DNA from 4 places in the Mesorhizobium silamurunense genome. Region 1 is predicted to be linked to each of the others. Evidence: predicted binding sites of a transcription regulator. Region 1 holds the regulator's gene; each other region holds the start of a gene.
What was found. Region 1 encodes LexA, which represses DNA repair genes until DNA is damaged. Its sites were predicted from a motif close to TGTTCNNNNTGTGTTCNG; they were not measured.

Region 2: the regulator LexA is predicted to act here: its motif matches at 2,214-2,231, upstream of parE (DNA topoisomerase IV subunit B).
Region 3: the regulator LexA is predicted to act here: its motif matches at 3,111-3,128, upstream of AU465_RS07875 (ATP-dependent helicase).
Region 4: the regulator LexA is predicted to act here: its motif matches at 2,971-2,988, upstream of AU465_RS11840 (helicase-related protein).

What each region holds. Positions count from the first base shown of each region.
Region 1 covers NZ_LPVS01000027.1:190,328-195,099, reverse strand. The annotation lists gene gltX (glutamate--tRNA ligase) at 1-649, opposite strand, end outside; partial or broken gene AU465_RS06810 (ComEC/Rec2 family competence protein) at 751-3,205, shown strand; gene lexA (transcriptional repressor LexA) at 3,199-3,933, opposite strand; gene AU465_RS06800 (molybdopterin molybdotransferase MoeA) at 4,048-4,772, opposite strand, start outside.
Region 2 covers NZ_LPVS01000011.1:90,536-95,307, reverse strand. The annotation lists gene AU465_RS02585 (FUSC family protein) at 1-51, opposite strand, end outside; gene parE (DNA topoisomerase IV subunit B) at 94-2,148, opposite strand; gene cpaB (Flp pilus assembly protein CpaB) at 2,402-3,340, shown strand; gene AU465_RS02570 (type II and III secretion system protein family protein) at 3,423-4,772, shown strand, end outside.
Region 3 covers NZ_LPVS01000029.1:116,971-121,742, reverse strand. The annotation lists gene AU465_RS07880 (ABC transporter permease) at 1-377, shown strand, start outside; gene AU465_RS07875 (ATP-dependent helicase) at 387-3,059, opposite strand; gene AU465_RS07870 (glucose/quinate/shikimate family membrane-bound PQQ-dependent dehydrogenase) at 3,241-4,772, shown strand, end outside.
Region 4 covers NZ_LPVS01000041.1:40,309-45,080, forward strand. The annotation lists gene phaR (polyhydroxyalkanoate synthesis repressor PhaR) at 1-135, opposite strand, end outside; gene AU465_RS11830 (acetyl-CoA C-acetyltransferase) at 441-1,625, shown strand; gene AU465_RS11835 (beta-ketoacyl-ACP reductase) at 1,735-2,457, shown strand; gene AU465_RS11840 (helicase-related protein) at 3,149-4,772, shown strand, end outside.

The sequences.
Region 1 (4,772 bases):
AGATCACGGTCTGGCGCGCGGCATTGGTCAGGTGGTCGTCGCCGCGGATGATGTGGGTGACGCCCATGTCGTGATCGTCGACGACGACGGCGTGCATGTAGGTCGGATTGCCGTCCGAACGCAGGATGATGAAGTCGTCGAGGTCCTTGTTCGGAAAGCGCACCTCGCCCTGCACGCGGTCGTGCACGATCGTCTCGCCCTCTTTCGGGGCCTTGATGCGGATGGCGCCCTTGACGCCGGGGGGCGCCTCGGACGGGTCGCGGTCGCGCCACTGGCCGTTGTAGCGCGGCGGCAGGCCCTTGGCCCGCGCCGCCTCGCGCATCGCCTCCAACTCGGCGGGCGTCTCATAGCTGTAATAAGCCTTGCCCAGGCGCACGAGCTCCTCGGCCACCTCGCGGTGGCGTGGCGCGCGCTCGAACTGCGACACGGCCTCGCCGTCCCATGAGAGGCCGAGCCAGGTCAGTCCGTCCAGGATGGCAGCCGTCGCAGCGTCGGTGGAGCGTTCGCGATCGGTGTCCTCGATGCGCAGCAGCATCGTGCCGCCGGTGTGCTTGGAGTAAAGCCAGTTGAACAGCGCCGTGCGCGCCCCGCCGATATGCAGGTAGCCAGTTGGCGAGGGGGCAAAGCGGGTGACGACCTTGTCGGACATGGAACTCTCGAGGAAGCACTGAAGCGGGCGTGATTGCGCGGACTTTCGCGCGGTCGGCGTTGATGTAGCATAGGAGGTCTGGGGCGCAAGGGGCAGACCCGATGGCTGGACGTGGCCGGGGTGCGGAGGAGGGCGAGGGGACGACGGCTGGCGTCAGCGAGCGCCTGCTGTTTGCCGGCACAATGCCTGCTGAAGCAGCACCGGTTTTGCTCCCCGAGCGACACCCGCCTGCGGAGGTTCCGTCGCCCGACGGCGCCCCCGCCCGCCCGACGTCTCCGCCGGCAGCCATCGACCGGATCCGCCGGCAGTTCCGCGGCGCCTCGTTTTTCGCGTTTCGCCGGAGCGCCGCCGTCGCGGCCGCCACCGAACTCGACCGCGGCGTCGGCTTCCTGCTGGTGCCGGTGTTCCTGGCCGCCGGCGTGATCCTCTATTTTTCCCTGAATGCCGAGCCGGATCTCTACAGGCCGCTGGCGGCGGTGGCGCTGATGGCTGTCTGCGCAGCGGTATCCCGCTCCTGGTAGAAGACGCATCTCGTCTTCATGGCGGCGCTGTTTTGCGCCTTGGGCTTTGTCGCCGCGAAGGTCGAGACATGGCGGGTCGCAACACCGATGCTCGGTTCCGAGATCCAGACGCGGCTGACGGGGCGCGTCGTCGTTGCCGAGGAGATGGCCAATGGCCGCGTCAGGTTGACGATCGACCTCGTCTCGACCGCGCACCCGAAGCTGCGCTACGCTCCGGACCGCGTCAGGCTTTCGGCGCGCAGGATCCCGCCCGACATGAAGGCAGGATCGCTGGTGACGGGCTATGCACGGCTTTTGCCGCCGACCGGACCGGTCCGCCCCGAAAGCTATGACTTTTCCTTCGACAGCTATTTTTCCGGCATCGGAGGCAGCGGGTTTTTCCTCGACGATCCCAAAGTCGTTCCGACAACCGACCCGCCCGCCGAGACGAACATCGCCTCGACGATTGAGAACGCGCGCGAAAACATTGCCGATCATATCAGAAGCACCGTCGGCGGTCCTGAAGGCGAGATCGCCGCGGCGCTGATCGTCGGCGTTCGCGCCGGCATTCCCGAGGACATCAACGAAGCGATGCGGCGGACGGGCATCTATCACATCATCTCGATTTCCGGCCTGCACATGGCGCTGGTCGCCGGCACGGTCATGCTTCTGCTGCGCGGTGCGTTCGCGCTGTTTCCGGATTTTTCGTCACGGCGCCCGGTGAAGAAATACGCAGCGGCAATCGCGCTGGTGTCGATCGCCGCTTATCTCGTCATCTCCGGCGTGGTGGTCGCCGGCCGAGCGAAGCTTCATCATGCTGGCGGTGATGCTGGTCGCCGTGCTGTTCGACCGCGCGGCGCTGACGATGCGCAACCTGGCGATCTCGGCCATTGCCGTCATCCTGGTGTCGCCGCATGAAGTGGTTGGGCCGAGCTTCCAGATGTCGTTTGCAGCCACGGCCGCCCTTGTCGGCGCTTACGCCGGCTGGGCCGACTACCGCGCCGACAAAGTGAGAGCGCCGCCGATCAAGCGCTCGTTCGTCGGCTTCCTGTCCAGAAAGCTCGCAGCCGGAGCGGGTGGCGCTGCTTTGACGTCGATCATCGCCGGAAGTGCCACGGCGCTGTTTGCCATCTGGCACTTCCAGCGCGTCTCGCCACTCAGCCTATTGGCCAATCTGGCGATCATGCCGATCGTCACGGTCGTGATGTTCCTCGCTGTCGCCAGCGCGGTCATGATGCCCTTCGGCTTCGACGGGCCTTTCCTCTACGTGATGGGCAAGGGCCTGACGGCGATGATCGCGATCTCGGCGTGCATTTCGGAATGGTCGCCGGTCGATGCCGTGGGGCTGATCTCGATCCACTCGGTGCTGTTGGCGACGATCGCGCTCGTCATCGGCACTATGGCGACCACCTGGCTCAGGCTGGCCGCAATTCCTTTCGCAGTCGCGGCCTTGCTGACCATCCCGCAGGTGCGCACGCCGGACCTGCTGATCTCGGAGGATGCGCATCTGGTGGCCATGCCGATCGGCGGCGGCGAGCTCGCCGTCAACCGTGCCCGCTCCAACGAGTTCACCACCGAGAACTGGAAACGCGCGCTCAAGGCCGAAACAATCGTGCCGCCGGAGACATTTGCGAAAGGCGCGCTGGATATTGCCGACCCCGTCGACCTGCCGCCGGGATCGCCCTTTTACTGCACGAGCGATCTCTGCATTGGCCGGCACCCATCCGGCGCGATCGTCGCGTTGGCGGAAAATCGCAACAGCGCTCGCCCGGCCTGCGGCTTCGCCGACCTCATCGTCATCAATGACGCAACGGCCTACAATCCTTGCCGCGATCCGCGCATTCTCGTCGTCACCAAGCGCCAGCTTGCGCGTGACGGCAGTGCTGCCGTCTTCTTCGACCCGCAATCGGCGACGGCGCGACCAACTATTCAATATGCCGTCGAAAAACCGTACCGCCCCTGGCACGAACAGCGGCGCTACTCGCGCGAGGCGAGAGGGTTAGCGCCTTACAAGAAGCCTGAGAAGCCACAGACCACGCAGCCAGCCACTCAGTAGCGGCGGATGAGCCCGACGAGCTTGCCCTGCACCTTGACGCGATCGGGACCGAAGATGCGGGTCTCATAGGCCGGGTTGGCGGCCTCGAGCGCGATCGAGGCACCCTTGCGGCGGAAGCGCTTCAGCGTCGCTTCCTCGTCGTCGACAAGGGCCACCACGATCTCGCCGGGGCTAGCCGTGTTGGCGTTGCGGATGATCACCGTATCGCCGTCGAAGATGCCCGCCTCGATCATCGAGTCGCCCTTGACCTCCAGGGCGTAGTGCTCGCCGCCCGCGATCATGTCCGGCGGCACCGTGATCGAATGCGTCTGGTGCTGGATGGCATCGATCGGCACACCCGCTGCGATGCGGCCCATAACCGGAATGGACACGGCCGAAACGGCGTCGTCGTCATTGCTGGGCGTAGGCGTGCGCGAGGGCGCCGCAGGCTTGATCTGCCGGCCGAGATTGCCTTGGCCGCCCTGGATGACGCTCGGCGAGAATTTCTTCGCCGCATTGAGGCCGGGCGCGATCGAATCGGGCAGCCTCAGGACTTCAAGAGCGCGCGCCCGGTTCGGCAGCCGGCGAATGAAACCGCGCTCTTCCAGCGCCGTGATCAGGCGATGGATGCCGGACTTCGAGGCAAGGTCGAGCGCTTCCTTCATCTCGTCGAAAGACGGCGGAATGCCGCTTTCCTTGAGCCGTTCATGGATGAACATCAGCAGTTCATGTTGTTTGCGCGTCAGCATGGCGACCCCATGGGTTCTGAAACCAGAATCAGAAAACAAACCCAGAACAAACACTATCTGTTCCAGTTGTGTTCCGCAACCGTTTAAAGTTTAGTGAATGTGTTGACGTTTTGTTCAGCGTAACATCAGAACGCTGCATTCGGCGCCGGCTTCCGCCGCCGGGGCGAAGGGCTCACGCACGATCAGGCCATTAGCCTCGGCAAGCATTCTCAGCATCGAGGAATCCTGGATGCCAAACGGTGTCGCGACCAACTGTCCGGCCTCCTCGCGCACGACGGCCCGCACATAGTCCTGCCTGAGATCGTTGGCGTGCATCGCGGCAGCCAACCGCGCGGTGCGGATGTCCTGTCGGTAATTGCGGCCGCCCAGCCGCGCCAGAAGCGGCTTCAGGAACAATTGCGAGCAGACAAGGCTCGCCACCGGATTGCCAGGCAGGCCAAGGCAGCGGATGTTACCAAGCCGGCCAAACATCAACGGTTTGCCGGGACGCATGGCGATCTTCCAGAAATCGAGCTGCATGCCTTCGCCGGTGAGCACGTCGTGGATCAGGTCGTGGTCGCCGACCGAGGCGCCGCCGAGAGTGACGATGATATCGGCGCCTGCTGAGACCGCTTTCTTGACCAAAGCCGCGATCGCGTGCTGCCGGTCGGCGGCGATGCCGAGGTCGAGCGCGCGCGCTCCAACCGACTGGGCCGTGGCTGTGACGCCATAGGCATTGGACGAGATGATCTGGTCGGGGCCGAGCGCGCTGCCGGGAGGCAGCAACTCGTCGCCCGTGGCGATGATGGCAACCAGCGGCCGACGCACCACATTGAGGCTTGGATGGTTGGCGGACGCCG
Region 2 (4,772 bases), on a different contig from region 1:
CAGTCCATCCAACGGTATCTCGACAAGCTCTCTCAGCCGCGTCCAGGTCACATACAAGTCTCCATACCGGAGTTGTTATGGAGCAGTCCGCGTTCAGATATCCAGCACGTCGGCCTCAGCGAATTCGGCGCGTTCCTGGATGAAGCGGAAGCGCGCCTCGGGCTTGGTGCCCATCAGCGCGTCGACGGCATCCTTGGTCGCCTGCTCGGCGTCGATCACGTCGACCCTGAGCAGCGTGCGCTTCCTCGGGTCCATCGTGGTTTCCTTGAGCTGCGAGGCCATCATCTCGCCAAGGCCCTTGAAGCGGCCGATCTCGACCTTGCCGCGCCCAGTGAATTCGGTGCGCAGCAATTCGTCCTTGTGAGCGTCGTCGCGCGCATAGGCAACCTTGCCGCCCTGCCGGATCGAGTACAGCGGCGGCACGGCCATGTAGAGATGGCCGCCGCGGATCAGGTTCGGCATCTCCTGATAGAAGAAGGTGATCAAGAGCGAAGCAATGTGCGCGCCGTCGACGTCGGCGTCGGTCATGATGATCACGCGGTCGTAGCGCAGGTCCTCGTCGCGGTATTTCGAACGCGTGCCGCAGCCGAGCGCCTGGATCAGGTCGGAGATCTGCTGGTTGGCGCCGAGCTTGTCGTTGCCGGCGCTGGCGACGTTGAGGATCTTGCCGCGCAGCGGCAGCACCGCCTGGCTGGCGCGGTCGCGCGCTTGCTTGGCCGAGCCGCCGGCCGAGTCGCCTTCGACGATGAAGAGCTCGGCGCCGGCGGCGGCGTTCTGGGTGCAGTCGGCGAGCTTGCCCGGAAGGCGCAGCTTGCGCACCGCGCTCTTGCGCGAGACTTCCTTCTCCTGGCGGCGCCGCACGCGTTCGTCTGCGCGCGCTATGACCCACTCCAGGAGCTTCGAGGCTTCCTGCGGATTGTCGGCCAGCCAGTGGTCGAACGGATCGCGGATGGCGGTTTCAACGATGCGCATCGCCTCGATGGTCGCCAGCCTGTCCTTGGTCTGGCCGACGAATTCCGGCTCGCGGATGAACACCGACAGCATGCCGGCGGCGGAAATCATCACGTCCTCGGTGGTGATGATCGAGGCACGCTTGTTGCCGATGAGATCGGCATAGCTGCGCAGCCCGCGCGTCAGCACATTGCGGAAGCCAGCCTCATGCGTGCCGCCCTCGGCGGTGGGAATCGTGTTGCAGTAGGAGTTGAGGAAGCCGTCGCCGCCGAACCAGGTCACGGCCCATTCCAGCGAGCCGTGGCCGCCTTGCTTGTCGCTTTTCCCCGCAAAGACCTCGCGCGTGACCTGGAACTCGTCGCCGAGCGTTGCCTTGAGATAGTCCTTCAAACCGCCCGGGAAATGGAACTCGGCCTTGGCCGGCGTCTGGTCCTTTTCCTTGATCAGCGACGGATCGCAGGTCCAGCGGATCTGGACGCCCCCGAACAGATAGGCTTTCGAGCGTGTCATGCGGTAGAGCCGCGCCGGCTCGAAGGCGGCGCCCTTGCCGAAGATCTGCTCGTCGGGATGGAAGCGGGTCCTGGTGCCGCGGCGGTTGTGCACCTCGCCGAGGTGCTCCAGACCGCTTACCGGAATGCCACGCGAGAATCTCTGCCGATAAAGCTGCCGGCCGCGCGCGACCTCGACCTCGAGGTGGTCGGACAGCGCATTGACGACCGAAACGCCGACGCCGTGCAGACCGCCGGAGGTCTCGTAGACCTTGGAGTCGAACTTGCCGCCGGAATGCAGCGTCGTCATGATGACTTCGAGCGCAGGTTTCTTGAATTTCGGATGCGGATCGACCGGGATGCCCCGGCCATTGTCGGTGACCGTCAGGAAGCCGTCGGCCGAAAGCTCGACGTCGATGAAGGTCGCATGGCCGGCGACCGCCTCGTCCATCGAGTTGTCGATGACCTCGGCGAACAGGTGATGCATCGCCTTGTCGTCGGTGCCGCCGATATACATGCCCGGACGGCGCCGCACCGGTTCCAGCCCCTCCAGCACCTCGATGTCGGCGGCGCTGTAGCTCTCGCTGCCGTCACGGGCGGCGGCCGAGCGCTTCGCCGCCTGAACCAGCGGATCAGCCGGGCGCGAGGGCGCGCGCACTTGCTGGGGCTGCTTTTCCGGGTTGCCGAAAAGATCGCTGGTGTCGTCCATGCTGGCCATTAAGTCCGGTACTGCGAATCACTCCTCGATACTGCCACGCTTTTGGCGGGCGAACGAGTTCCTGTTCCGTTCAGGGATCAAAGTCTCTCTTATTCTAAAACCATTCGATAACCAAGCCGCCGGAAATAGGGCGGTCTCCATACCTTTGGATTCCTGATTCTTTAACATTAACGCCTAGCGTGAGCTCAACGACAAAAGACCACGGGGCGTCAGGGGTTTCGTTGTGAGGGGCAGGGCCATAACCATGATCGGCATCGCCGCCGTTTTCGGCGCGATCTCGATCTTTGCCGCGGATTTCTGGGTTAAAAGCCAGGCGAAAGCCGAATCCGAGCAGAAAGTGGCGTCGATCGTTGCGCCGCAAGAGCCCAAGGTCGAGTTCAAGACCATCGTGGTGGCGAGCGCGCCGCTGCGCTACGGCGTGCAGCTCGACCGCTCGCAACTCACCGAAATCCCGTGGCCGCAGGATTCCCTGCCGCAAGGCGCCTTCCCGACCATCGACAAGCTGCTTGCCGAAGGCAGCCGCGTCGTGTTGTCGCCGATTGAGGTCAACGAGCCGGTGCTGCTCACCAAGCTGTCGGGGCCGAACGGCCGCGCGACGCTTTCCAACATGCTGTCGCCAGGCATGCGGGCCGTCACCATCCGCACCGACGAGATCGCGGGCGTCGGCGGCTTCATCACGCCGGGCGACCGGGTCGACGTCGTGCTGACGCGCGACGCCGGCGAAATCCAGGAAGTGTCCAAGAACGCCCAAGGGGCAGCCGGCTCGACGGTCACGTCCGAAATCGTCGTTTCCGACGCCAAGGTGCTTTCGGTCGGGCAGGGCGCGGACGAACGCAAGACCGAGCCGCAGATCGCCAATTCCGTGACCCTCGAGGTGACGAACGAAGGGGCGCAGAAAGTCGCGCTCGCCCGCACCGTCGGCACCTTGTCGCTGTCTTTGCGTTCCGCCGCCGACGCCAGCGCCAGCAGCAATGGGCTCACCACCATTTCCTCCTTTGGCGGTTCGGTTGCCGCGAACGCAGACGCAAGCGCCGCGTCGCTGGTCAATGCGGTGGCGAAGGAGCCGGAAGAGCCAAAGTTCAAGACGGTGATCGTGTCGCGCGGCGAAAAGGTCGAGGAATACAAGGTTCCTTCCAAGCAAGCCGAGGGAGGCGTCGTTCCTGCCAAGGAACAAGAACAATAGCCGGTGGGGATCGGCCGGGGACGGGACAATGCCTGTGTTGAATAAATATCGGACAACGAGAGGGCTGCGCCTTCTGCGTGCAATGGCGGCGGGCGCCTTCCTGGCCGCCGGAATACTTGCCTTTGGGGCACCGGCCCAGGCAAATAACGACGTCGTCTACGTCTCGGCGACCAGGAATGCCTCGATCAAAGTCGCCAAGGGCAAGCCCAAGACGATCATGACGAGCGCCGCCTTCTACCAGATCGTCATCGGCGATCCGGAGATCGCCAACGTCAACCCGCTGACCGACAAGTCCTTCTATGTGCTGGGCAACAATCTCGGCACCACCGGCATCGCGCTGTTCGACCAGAACAAGCAGCTCGTCGGCACCATCGACGTCGAGGTGACGCTGGATACCGACCAGTTGGCCAACACCATCCGCGCCAGCGTGCCGGATGCCGACATCAAGGTCGGATCGGCCAACGGCCGCGTGGTGCTGTCGGGCCAGGCCGATGACGCGGTTGCGGCCGACAAGGCGAGCAAGATCGCGTCGCGCTTTTCCGGCAACGAGGAAGTGATCAACTCGGTCAACATCTCGTCCTCGCAGCAGGTCCAGCTCAATGTCCGTTTCGTCGAGATCAACCGCCAGGCGGGACAGGATCTCGGCGCCAAATACGGGGCCAATTTTGCCTTCGGCATCGGCGGCCGCGACGTCGTCATCGATCCAGGCACCGTGCCGACGGCCGGCACCGGCGAGATCATCGGCCGCTTGCTCTCCAACGGTGTTTCGATCGACATCGCGATCAAGGCGCTGGAAGAGCGCGGCCTCGCCCGGCGGCTGGCCGAGCCGAACCTGATCGCTCGTTCCGGCCAGACCGCGAGCTTCCTTGCCGGCGGCGAGTTCCCGATCCCGGTTTCCGAGGACAACGGCAAAATCAGCGTCACCTACAAGAAATACGGCGTTGGCCTCGATTTCACGCCGACCGTGCTCAAGGACGGGCTGGTCAGCCTGGATATCGCGCCGGAAGTGTCCTCGATCGACACCTCCGCCTCCATCGAAGTCAGCAGCGGCATTTCCATTCCGGCCTTCATCGTGCGTCGCGCCAAGACATCGGTCGACCTGAAGAACGGCCAGAGCTTCATGATCGCAGGCCTTTTGCAGTCGCAGAACGACATCACGACCTCGCGACTGCCGGGGCTCGGCAAGCTGCCGGTGCTGGGTTCGCTGTTCTCCTCGAAGTCCTATCAGCGGCGCGAGACCGACCTGGTGATCATCGTCACGCCTTACCTGGTCAAGCCGGTCGACCCGTCGAAGAAGATGGTTGAGCCCAGCGACGGAACGCGGCCGGCAAGCAGCGCCGACTACTTCCTGAACAACACCGAGGAAGTGAGCGCCTCGTCGCCCAAGCGCCCGCTGGCCTTGGCCGACGGCAGCGCGGCGCGTCCCGTGGCC
Region 3 (4,772 bases), on a different contig from region 1:
TGGTCGGCGACAATCCGGACAGCGCCAAGCAGATGGGCATCGACGTCAAGCGCGTGCGGGTGAAAGTGTTCGTCTTCGTCGGCATCGGGGCTGCGATCGCCGGCACCTTCTCGGTGATGATCAACTTCACCTGGTGGCCGACGGCCGGCGACGGCTACCTTCTGCCGGTGCTGGCATCGGTGTTCGTCGGCGGCACGCCGACCTGGGGCGGCATCGGCACGGTGGTCGGCGGCGCGATCGGCGCGGTCACCGTCTCGTTCATCCAGACCGGCGTGGTGGCGGCGGGCCTGAGCGGATTCTATGTGCAGTTCTTCAACGGGCTGATCATCATCCTGTCGCTGCTCGGCCACAAATGGAACCAGGCACGCTATCGGTGAAAGGATTGCTCAAACCCCGGTGACGAAGCCGTCCAGCACGCGTTTCTGGCCGGCCTTGTCGAAATCGATGGTGAGCTTGTTGCCGTCGATCGCGGCAATGTTGCCGTTGCCGAATTTCTGGTGGAACACGCGGTCGCCGACGATGAAGGCGGATGGCGTGTCGGCGACGGACTTGGCGACCAGCTGGCCCTCGATGGTGCGGCCCTTCACGGAAGTGCGGCCGGCGCCATAGCCGGAGTCGGTCTCGCCATAGCCGATGCGCTCGACCTGATGGCCGGAGCGGGTGCCCCAGTTGCGGTCGGTCGCCTCGGTACGGTTTGCTTGTGCGCGCTGCCAGCCGGGCGTCGCATAGGTGTTGGAGAAGCTGCCGGATTTCTCGGCGCCGATATTGTCGAAGCGCGAGGCGCCGTAGGGGTTCTGCCGCCGGCCGCCGCGGCTCGAGGCGAATGAGCCGCCGCCGTAAGGATTGCCGTAGCCGCCATAGGAATTGCCGCCGTCGGCGACATCGACATGGGTTTCCGGCAATTCATTGACGAAGCGCGACGGGATCGTCGACTGCCACAGGCCGTGGATCTGGCGGTTGGAAACGAACCAGATGTGCAGGTTTTTTTTCGCCCGCGTCAGGCCGACATAGGCAAGGCGACGCTCTTCCTCGAGGCCCGAGCGGCCGCCTTCGTCCAGCGCGCGCTGATGCGGGAACAGGCCTTCCTCCCAGCCGGGTAGGAACACGGTCTCGAACTCGAGGCCCTTAGCCGAATGCAGCGTCATGATGCTCACCGCATCTTGCGACTCGCCCTGCTCAGCCTCCATGACCAGCGCCACATGCTCGAGGAAGCCACGCAGCGACTCGTACTCCTCCATGGAGCGGATCAATTCCTTGAGGTTTTCCAACCGCCCGGGCGCTTCCGCCGAACGGTCGTTCTTCCACATGTCGGTGTAGCCGCTCTCCTCGAGGATGGTCTCGGCAAGCTCGGTGTGGGGCGTGGTTTCCAGCGCCTTCTGCCAGCGCTCGAAATTGGCCGCGACCTCGCGCAGCGCCGCGCGCGGCTTCGGCTTCAGCTCGTCGCTTTCGGCCAGCGTCGCGGCGGCCTCCAGCATCGGGATGCGCAATGTCCGCGCCGTGTCGTGGATCTGGCGGATGGTGGCTTCGCCCAGCCCGCGCTTCGGCACGTTGACGATGCGTTCGAAGGCGAGGTCGTCGCCGCTGTTGGCAACGACGCGGAAGAAGGCCAGCGCATCGCGGATTTCCAGCCGCTCGTAGAAACGCGGACCGCCGATGACGCGGTAGTTGAGGCCGAGCGTGATGAAGCGATCTTCGAAGGCGCGCATCTGGAAGGACGCGCGCACCAGGATCGCCATGTCGTTGAGATTGTGCTTCTGCCGCTGATAGGCCTCGATCGCGTCGCCGATGGCACGCGCCTCTTCCTCCGAGTCCCAGGCGGCATGGACATGCACCTTGTCGTCCTCGGGATCGTCGCGGTCGGTGAACAGCGTCTTGCCGAAGCGCCCCTCGTTGTGGGCGATAAGATGCGAGGCGGCGCCGAGAATATGCGCGGTTGAGCGGTAGTTGCGCTCCAGCCGGATGATGGTGGCGCCCGGGAAATCCTTGTCGAAGCGCAGGATGTTGTCGACCTCGGCGCCGCGCCAGCCGTAGATCGACTGGTCGTCATCGCCGACGCAGCAGATGTTTACGGGCGACGTGCGCGGATTTCCCTCCCTCTTGAGGGGAGGGTGGCCGGGCGAAGCCCGGTCGGGTGGGGTCCTAGCGGCAGTGCTCGACGCTTTGGTGGTGCCTTCTGCGGCGACCCCCTCCGTCCGCTTCGCGAACACCTCCCCCTCAAGGGGGGAGGAGGATTGCGGCCGCTGCGCCAGCAGTCGCAGCCACATGTACTGCGCGGTGTTGGTGTCCTGATACTCGTCGACCAGGATGTATTTGAACTTGCGGTGATAGTCCTTCAGCACGTCCGGATAGGCGCGGAAGATGCGGATCGGGTGATAGAGCAGATCGCCGAAGTCGCAGGAATTCAGCATCTGCAGCCGTTCCTGATAGGCCTTGTAGAGCTGGCGGCCCTTGCCGTTACCGAAGCTGCGCGCGTCGCCTTCGGGCCCGAGGCCCTTGTTCTTCCAGTTGTCGATCATCTGGGCGAACTGCTTGGCCGGCCAGCGCTTGTCGTCCAGCCCCTCGGCCTGGATCAGCTGCTTGATCAGCCGCACCACGTCGTCGGTGTCGAGGATGGTGAAATCGGATTTCAGCCCGGCAAGCTCGGCGTGACGGCGCAGGAGCTTGACGCCGATCGAGTGGAAGGTGCCGAGCCAGGGCATGCCCTCGACATTGCCTTCGCCGATCAGCAGGCCGATGCGCTGCTTCATCTCGCGCGCGGCTTTGTTGGTGAAAGTGACGGCGAGAATCTGCGAGGGGAAGGCCCTGCCGGTGGCAAGGATGTGGGCGATGCGCGTGGTCAAGACCCGCGTCTTGCCGGTGCCGGCACCGGCCAGCACCAGCACCGGACCCTCCGTTGTTTCAACGGCTAGGCGCTGCTCCGGATTGAGGCCGTTGAGGTAGTCGGGCGCGCGGGTCTGCGCGCTGCGTGCGGCCATAGCGCGCGCGGCAATGCCGGACGGGGCCGCGGGCCGCGCATTCGGTTCGTCGAAGAAGGGCATGTCTTCCGAAAAGCCGGACATCGCCCCCGAATGTAGTGATTCGGCAGCGAAAGGCCAGAAGCGTCTACGTTTTGTTCCATTTTTGCGCTGCCCCGCTTGCTTGACAGGCGCTGCCGGTGAGGGAAAGGTGCCGGCAGGACAGGGGCGGCACGCCGTTTCCTGAGAGGCGCCGCAAGCGCGCAACAGTCGAAGGAGTATCATCTTGGCTGTCACCATCACCTCCCTTGTCCTCCTCCTCATCGGTCTGGCGCTTGGCGGTGGCGGCATCTGGCTCGTGATGCTGGGCGGCAGCTGGTACTACGCAATTGCCGGTCTCGCTTTCCTGGTCACCGCCTGGCTCGTTCTCCGCCGCCGATCGACAGGGCTCTGGCTCTATGCGGTGTTCGTGCTCGGCACGTTGTGCTGGGCGGTGTGGGAGACCGGCTTCGACTGGTGGCAGCTCGGTCCGCGCGGCGGCATCATCGTCCTTGTCGCGCTGTGGTTGCTGACGCCATGGGCAAGAAAGGGATTTACCGGCCCAGACGGACGCGCGCCGCTGATCCTGGCGGTGCTCGCCTCGCTTGCGGTGGCCGGCTACTCGATGACTGCCGATCCAAAAGACATCGGCGGCACGCTCGACACCGACAAGGTGACGCCGACGGCCAACCTCGGCGGTGACGTGCCCCCAGGCGAATGGCACTTCTACGGCCGCACGCCGTTCGGCCAGCGCTATTCGCCGCTCGGCCAGATCACGCCGGACAATGTCGCCAAGCTGCAGCCGGCCTGGACCTACCGCACCGGCGACGTGAAAGGTCCCGACGACATCGGCGAGACGACCTATCAGGTGACGCCGCTGAAAGTGGGCGATGCGCTGTTCATCTGCACGCCGCATAATTTCGCCATCGCCATCGACGCCGCGACCGGCAAGGAGAAATGGCGCTACGATCCGAAGATCAAGCTCGATCCCAACCGCCAGCACCAGACCTGCCGCGGCGTGTCCTATTACGCCAATGCAAAGGTCGCGGCCGGACAGCCCTGCGCCGCGCGTGTCTACCTGCCGACCTCCGATGCCAGGCTGATCGCGCTCGACGCGGCGAACGGACAAGTGTGTCCGTCCTTCGCCGAAGGCGGGACGCTGAACCTCATGGCCAACATGCCTTATCCGAAGTCGGGCTACTATTATTCGACCTCGGCCCCGCTGATCGTCGCCGGCAAGATCATCGTCGGTGGCGCGGTCAACGACAATTATTCGACCGACGAGCCGTCCGGCGTCATCCGCGCTTATGACGCCGGCACCGGAGCACTGCTGTGGAACTGGGATTCGGGCAATCCGGATCAGACGACGCCGCTGCCGGCCGGGCAAAAATACACGAACAACTCGCCCAACATGTGGTCGACGGCGAGCGCCGACGAGAAGCTCGGCCTGCTCTACCTGCCGCTCGGCAACCAGACGCCCGACCAGCTCGGCATGGGCCGCAGCGCCAATGTCGAAAAATTCTCCTCCTCGATCACCGCGCTCGACCTCAACACCGGAAAAATGCGCTGGGTTCGGCAGCTTGTGCATCACGACCTGTGGGACATGGACGTGCCGGCGCAGCCGACGCTCATCGACATCACCTCGGCCAACGGCGCGGTCGTGCCGGCGCTGGTCGGGCCGACCAAGCAGGGCGACCTCTATGTCCTCGACCGGCGCACCGGCGAGCCGATCATTCCTGTGAAGGAAATGCCGGCGCCGGGCGGCGCGATCGAAGGCGA
Region 4 (4,772 bases), on a different contig from region 1:
CTGCACCGTGAACTCCTCGCCCTTCTTGACCATGTCGGCGAGGTCCTCGAGCGTCACATAGGTGCTGGTGCCGGTGTTGTAGAGCCGGCGGTTGGCATATTTCTTGATGACGATCGGGTCGTCTTTTGCGGCCATCCGTATCCTCCCCAGGATACCGGCGCGTTCAGAGTAAGCGGCCGGTAACGATTGCGCCATTTGTCGAGGATATGCGCAAAAGCCCCACAATTCCAAGTGGTTTGTGCAGTGCGGCATCATTTAATGCGGAATGGGCCGAGCAAATTGTGCTGCGCAGCGACGGCTGCGCTGTCACGATAAGCGCTCGACCTGCTTGCCGCGCATGGCGGCCATGCCCATTTCCGGTTTGACTCAGGCACTTGAACGGGCAAGAAAAGTCTTCAACGATAGCCTAAAACACGACACCTCGAAGTCTGGAGAAGAAAATGTCCGCTTCCAATTCAATCGTCGTCGCCAGCGCCGCCCGCACAGCGGTCGGGTCTTTCAATGGCAGTTTCGCCGCAACGCCGGCGCACGAGCTCGGCGCCGTGGTCATCAGGGAATTGCTGTCGCGGGCCGGCGTCGAGGCAGCGGACGTCGACGAAGTCATCCTCGGCCAGGTGCTGACAGCCGCTCAGGGCCAGAACCCGGCCCGTCAGGCCTCGATCAATGCCGGCCTGCCCAAGGAGACGACGGCCTGGGGCCTCAACCAGGTTTGCGGCTCGGGTCTCAGGGCCATCGCGCTCGGCATGCAGCAGATCGCCACCGGCGACGCCAGGGTGATCGTCGCGGGCGGCCAGGAATCGATGTCGCTGTCGCCGCACGCCCAGCACCTGCGCGCCGGCGTCAAGATGGGCGACTACAAGATGATCGACACCATGATCAAGGACGGCCTGTGGGATGCCTTCAACGGCTACCACATGGGCAACACCGCCGAGAACGTCGCCCGCCAGTTCCAGATCACCCGCGACGACCAGGACGAGTTCGCGCTCGCCTCGCAGAACAAGGCCGAAGCCGCGCAGAAGGCCGGCAGGTTCAAGGACGAGATCGTCGCCGTCACCATCAAGGGCAGGAAGGGCGATACCATCGTCGACCAGGACGAATATATCCGTCACGGCGCGACGCTGGATGCCATGACCAAGCTGAAACCGGCTTTCGACAAGGACGGCACGGTCACCGCAGCCAACGCTTCCGGCATCAATGACGGCGCCGCCGGCGCGCTACTGATGACCGAGGCCGAGGCTGCCCGGCGCGGCATCACCCCGTTGGTCCGCATCGCCTCCTGGGCGACCGCCGGTGTCGATCCGGCGATCATGGGCACCGGCCCGATCCCGGCTTCGAAAAGGGCGCTGGAGAAAGCCGGCTGGTCGGTCAAGGATCTCGATCTCGTCGAGGCCAACGAGGCCTTCGCCGCGCAGGCCTGCGCCGTCAACAAGGGCATGGGCTGGGATCCCTCGATCGTCAACGTCAATGGCGGCGCCATCGCCATCGGCCATCCGATCGGCGCCTCCGGCGCCCGCGTCTTCAACACGCTGGTCTACGAGATGCGCCGCAGAAATGCCAAGAAGGGCCTCGCCACGCTCTGCATCGGCGGCGGCATGGGCGTCGCCATGTGCGTCGAAGCGCTCTGACAAAAAGTGAATGGTGAATGGCAAATGGTGAATGGCGGGTAGCCGACCGTCTTCGACCATTCACCATTCACTATTTGACAATTCACCAAGAACAAGGAGGAGGAACAAAATGACCAAAGTAGCAATCGTCACGGGCGGATCGCGCGGCATCGGCGCGGCCATATCGGTGGCCCTGAAGAATGCCGGTTATTCGGTCGCCGCGAACTATGCCGGCAATGACGAGGCGGCTCAGAAATTCAAGGCCGAGACCGGCATTCCCGTGTACAAATGGTCGGTCGCCGACTACGACGCCTGCGCCGCCGGCATCGCCCAAGTCGAGGCCGATCTCGGCCCGGTCTCGGTGCTGGTCAACAATGCCGGCATCACCCGCGACACCATGTTCCACAAGATGACGCGCGAACAGTGGAAGGAGGTCATCGACACCAACCTTTCAGGCGTCTTCAACATGACGCATCCGCTGTGGAACGGCATGCGCGACCGCAAGTTCGGCCGCGTCATCACCATTTCTTCGATCAATGGCCAGAAAGGCCAGATGGGCCAGGTCAACTATTCAGCCTCGAAAGCCGGCGACATCGGGTTCACCAAGGCGCTTGCCCAGGAAGGGGCCCGCGCCGGCATCACCGTCAACGTCGTCTGCCCGGGCTACATCGCCACCGACATGGTTATGGCCGTGCCGGAAAAAGTGCGGGAATCGATCATCGCTCAGATCCCGGTCGGCCGTCTCGGCGAGCCGGAAGAGATCGCGCGCTGCGTCGTCTTCCTCGCCTCGGACGAGGCCGGCTTCATCACCGGCTCGACGATCACCGCCAATGGCGGCCAATATTTCGCCTGACGCTTTTTCGGCATCGATAAGCAGGCGGCCCGGATATCTGGCCGCCTGTTTTCTTTGGCCCCGGTGAGACGCATGCCTCAATACGGCACGCAAAAGTTAACGGCCTCCACTCGCCCTATGCGAAACCTTGTTCACGAGCTGTGGATTTTCGGTGCACAAGCTGTGGACAACACCATATCTAGGGGTGAACAAACCGGGAAAATGCATGGATCGCTGATTCGTCGCCGATTCGTTCCGGCTTTGGCCGAAAAGTTAACGCTGAGAGCCGGAAACGGCGCTGAAAAGATTAACGGCGGTTAGGAAAGGTCAACCATTTCATAATTTTGGCGCTACGCCCAAGCCGGCGACGATCGTTCACCGGCAAAAGTTAACAGCCCTTCGCAGCTCGTCTGAGCCAAGCATGAAACGGGCCAGTTCCCGGATTCAGCATGTGGTGAGACTCATCGTTAAAAAATCCAAATATAGCCGTGAACAAAACCTGAATCAGACCGAGTCAGTGATTCGTAGCCGATTCGTTCCAGACTCGTTCCAACGGTTAATCGGCAGCGGATTCTGACCTTGCCTGTCTTTGCTCCTGATGGGAACATTCCGCTTTCGCTTCGCGTCTGAAATCCCTATGTGTCGGCTGTCACACGCGACGGCACCGCCGCGTCCCCGACAACAAGCGGCAGAAACCCCTATTTCCGAGCCGATGAATATCCAGCCGAAACACACCCAGCCGCTGATTCTTTCGGGCCGTGACGTGACGGCCGTGCTCGGCCCCACCAACACCGGCAAGACCCATCTCGCCATCGAGCGCATGGTGGCGCATGAGACCGGCGTCATCGGCCTGCCGCTGAGACTTCTTGCCCGCGAGGTCTATGCCCGCGTCTGCGAGAAGGTCGGCGCACACAAGGTGGCGCTCATCACCGGCGAAGAGAAGATCGTTCCGGCGAGCGCGAAATATTCCGTCTGCACCGTGGAGGCGATGCCGCGCGAGACCGATGCCGCCTTCGTCGCCATCGACGAGGTGCAGCTCGCGGGCGATCTCGAGCGCGGCCACATTTTCACCGACCGCATCCTGCATCTGCGCGGCCGCCAGGAGACGCTGCTTCTGGGCGCCGCCACCATGCACGGCATCCTGCAGCGCCTGCTGAAGGGCGTCTCGGTGGTGACGCGGCCGCGGCTGTCGCACCTTGCCTATGCTGGCTCGAAGAAGCTCACCCGCCTGCCGCGGCGCACCGCGATCGTCGCCTTCTCGGCAGACGAGGTGTACGCCATCGCCGAGCTGATCCGTCGCCAGCAGGGGGGTGCAGCCGTCGTGCTCGGCGCGCTCAGCCCGCGCACCCGCAACGCCCAGGTGGAGATCTTCCAGTCCGGCGATGTCGACTATCTCGTCGCCACCGACGCCATCGGCATGGGACTGAACCTCGACCTCGAGCACGTCGCCTTCGCCCAGAACCGCAAGTTCGACGGCTACCAGTACCGCAACCTGACCGCGGCCGAGCTCGGCCAGATCGCGGGCCGCGCCGGCCGCCATCTGCGCGACGGCACCTTCGGCGTCACCGGCCAGGTCGATCCGTTCGACGAGGATCTGGTCAAGAAGATCGAGGGGCACGACTTCGACCCGGTGAAGGTGCTGCAGTGGCGCACCGCCGATTTCGATTTCACCAGCCTCGACGCTTTGAAGCGCTCGATCGAGACCAATGCTCCGGTCGAAGGGCTGACCCGAGCGTTGCCGGCGGTCGACGCCCAGGCGCTGGAGCACCTGTCGCGCGACGAGGACATCAGGGCGCTCGCCACCGGCAGGGAGCGCGTGGCGCTGCTTTGGGAAGCCTGCGCGCTGCCCGACTACCGCAAGATCGCGCCCGCCCAGCATGCTGACCTCATCGCCTCGATCTACATGGACCTTGCACGCCGCGGTCATGTCGATGAGAATTACATGGCCGAGCAGGTGCGGCGAGCCGACACGACGGATGGCGATATCGACACGCTGTCGCACCGGATCGCCCAGATCCGCACCTGGACCTTCGTTTCCAACCGACCGGGCTGGCTGGCCGATCAGCTACACTGGCAGGAAAAGACGCGCGAAATCGAAGACAGATTGTCGGATGCGCTGCATGAGCGGTTGACGAAACGCTTCGTAGACCGCAGGACTTCCGTCCTCATGCGGCGCCTTAGAGAAAATACCATGCCTGAAGCTGAAATCAGCCCAACCGGAACCGTCCTCGTCGAAGGCCACCACGTCGGCGAGCTGCAAGGATTTCGCTTCACCGCCGACCAGAGCGCCGGCGGCGAGGACGCCAAGGCGGTGCGCACCGCTGCCCAGAAGGCGC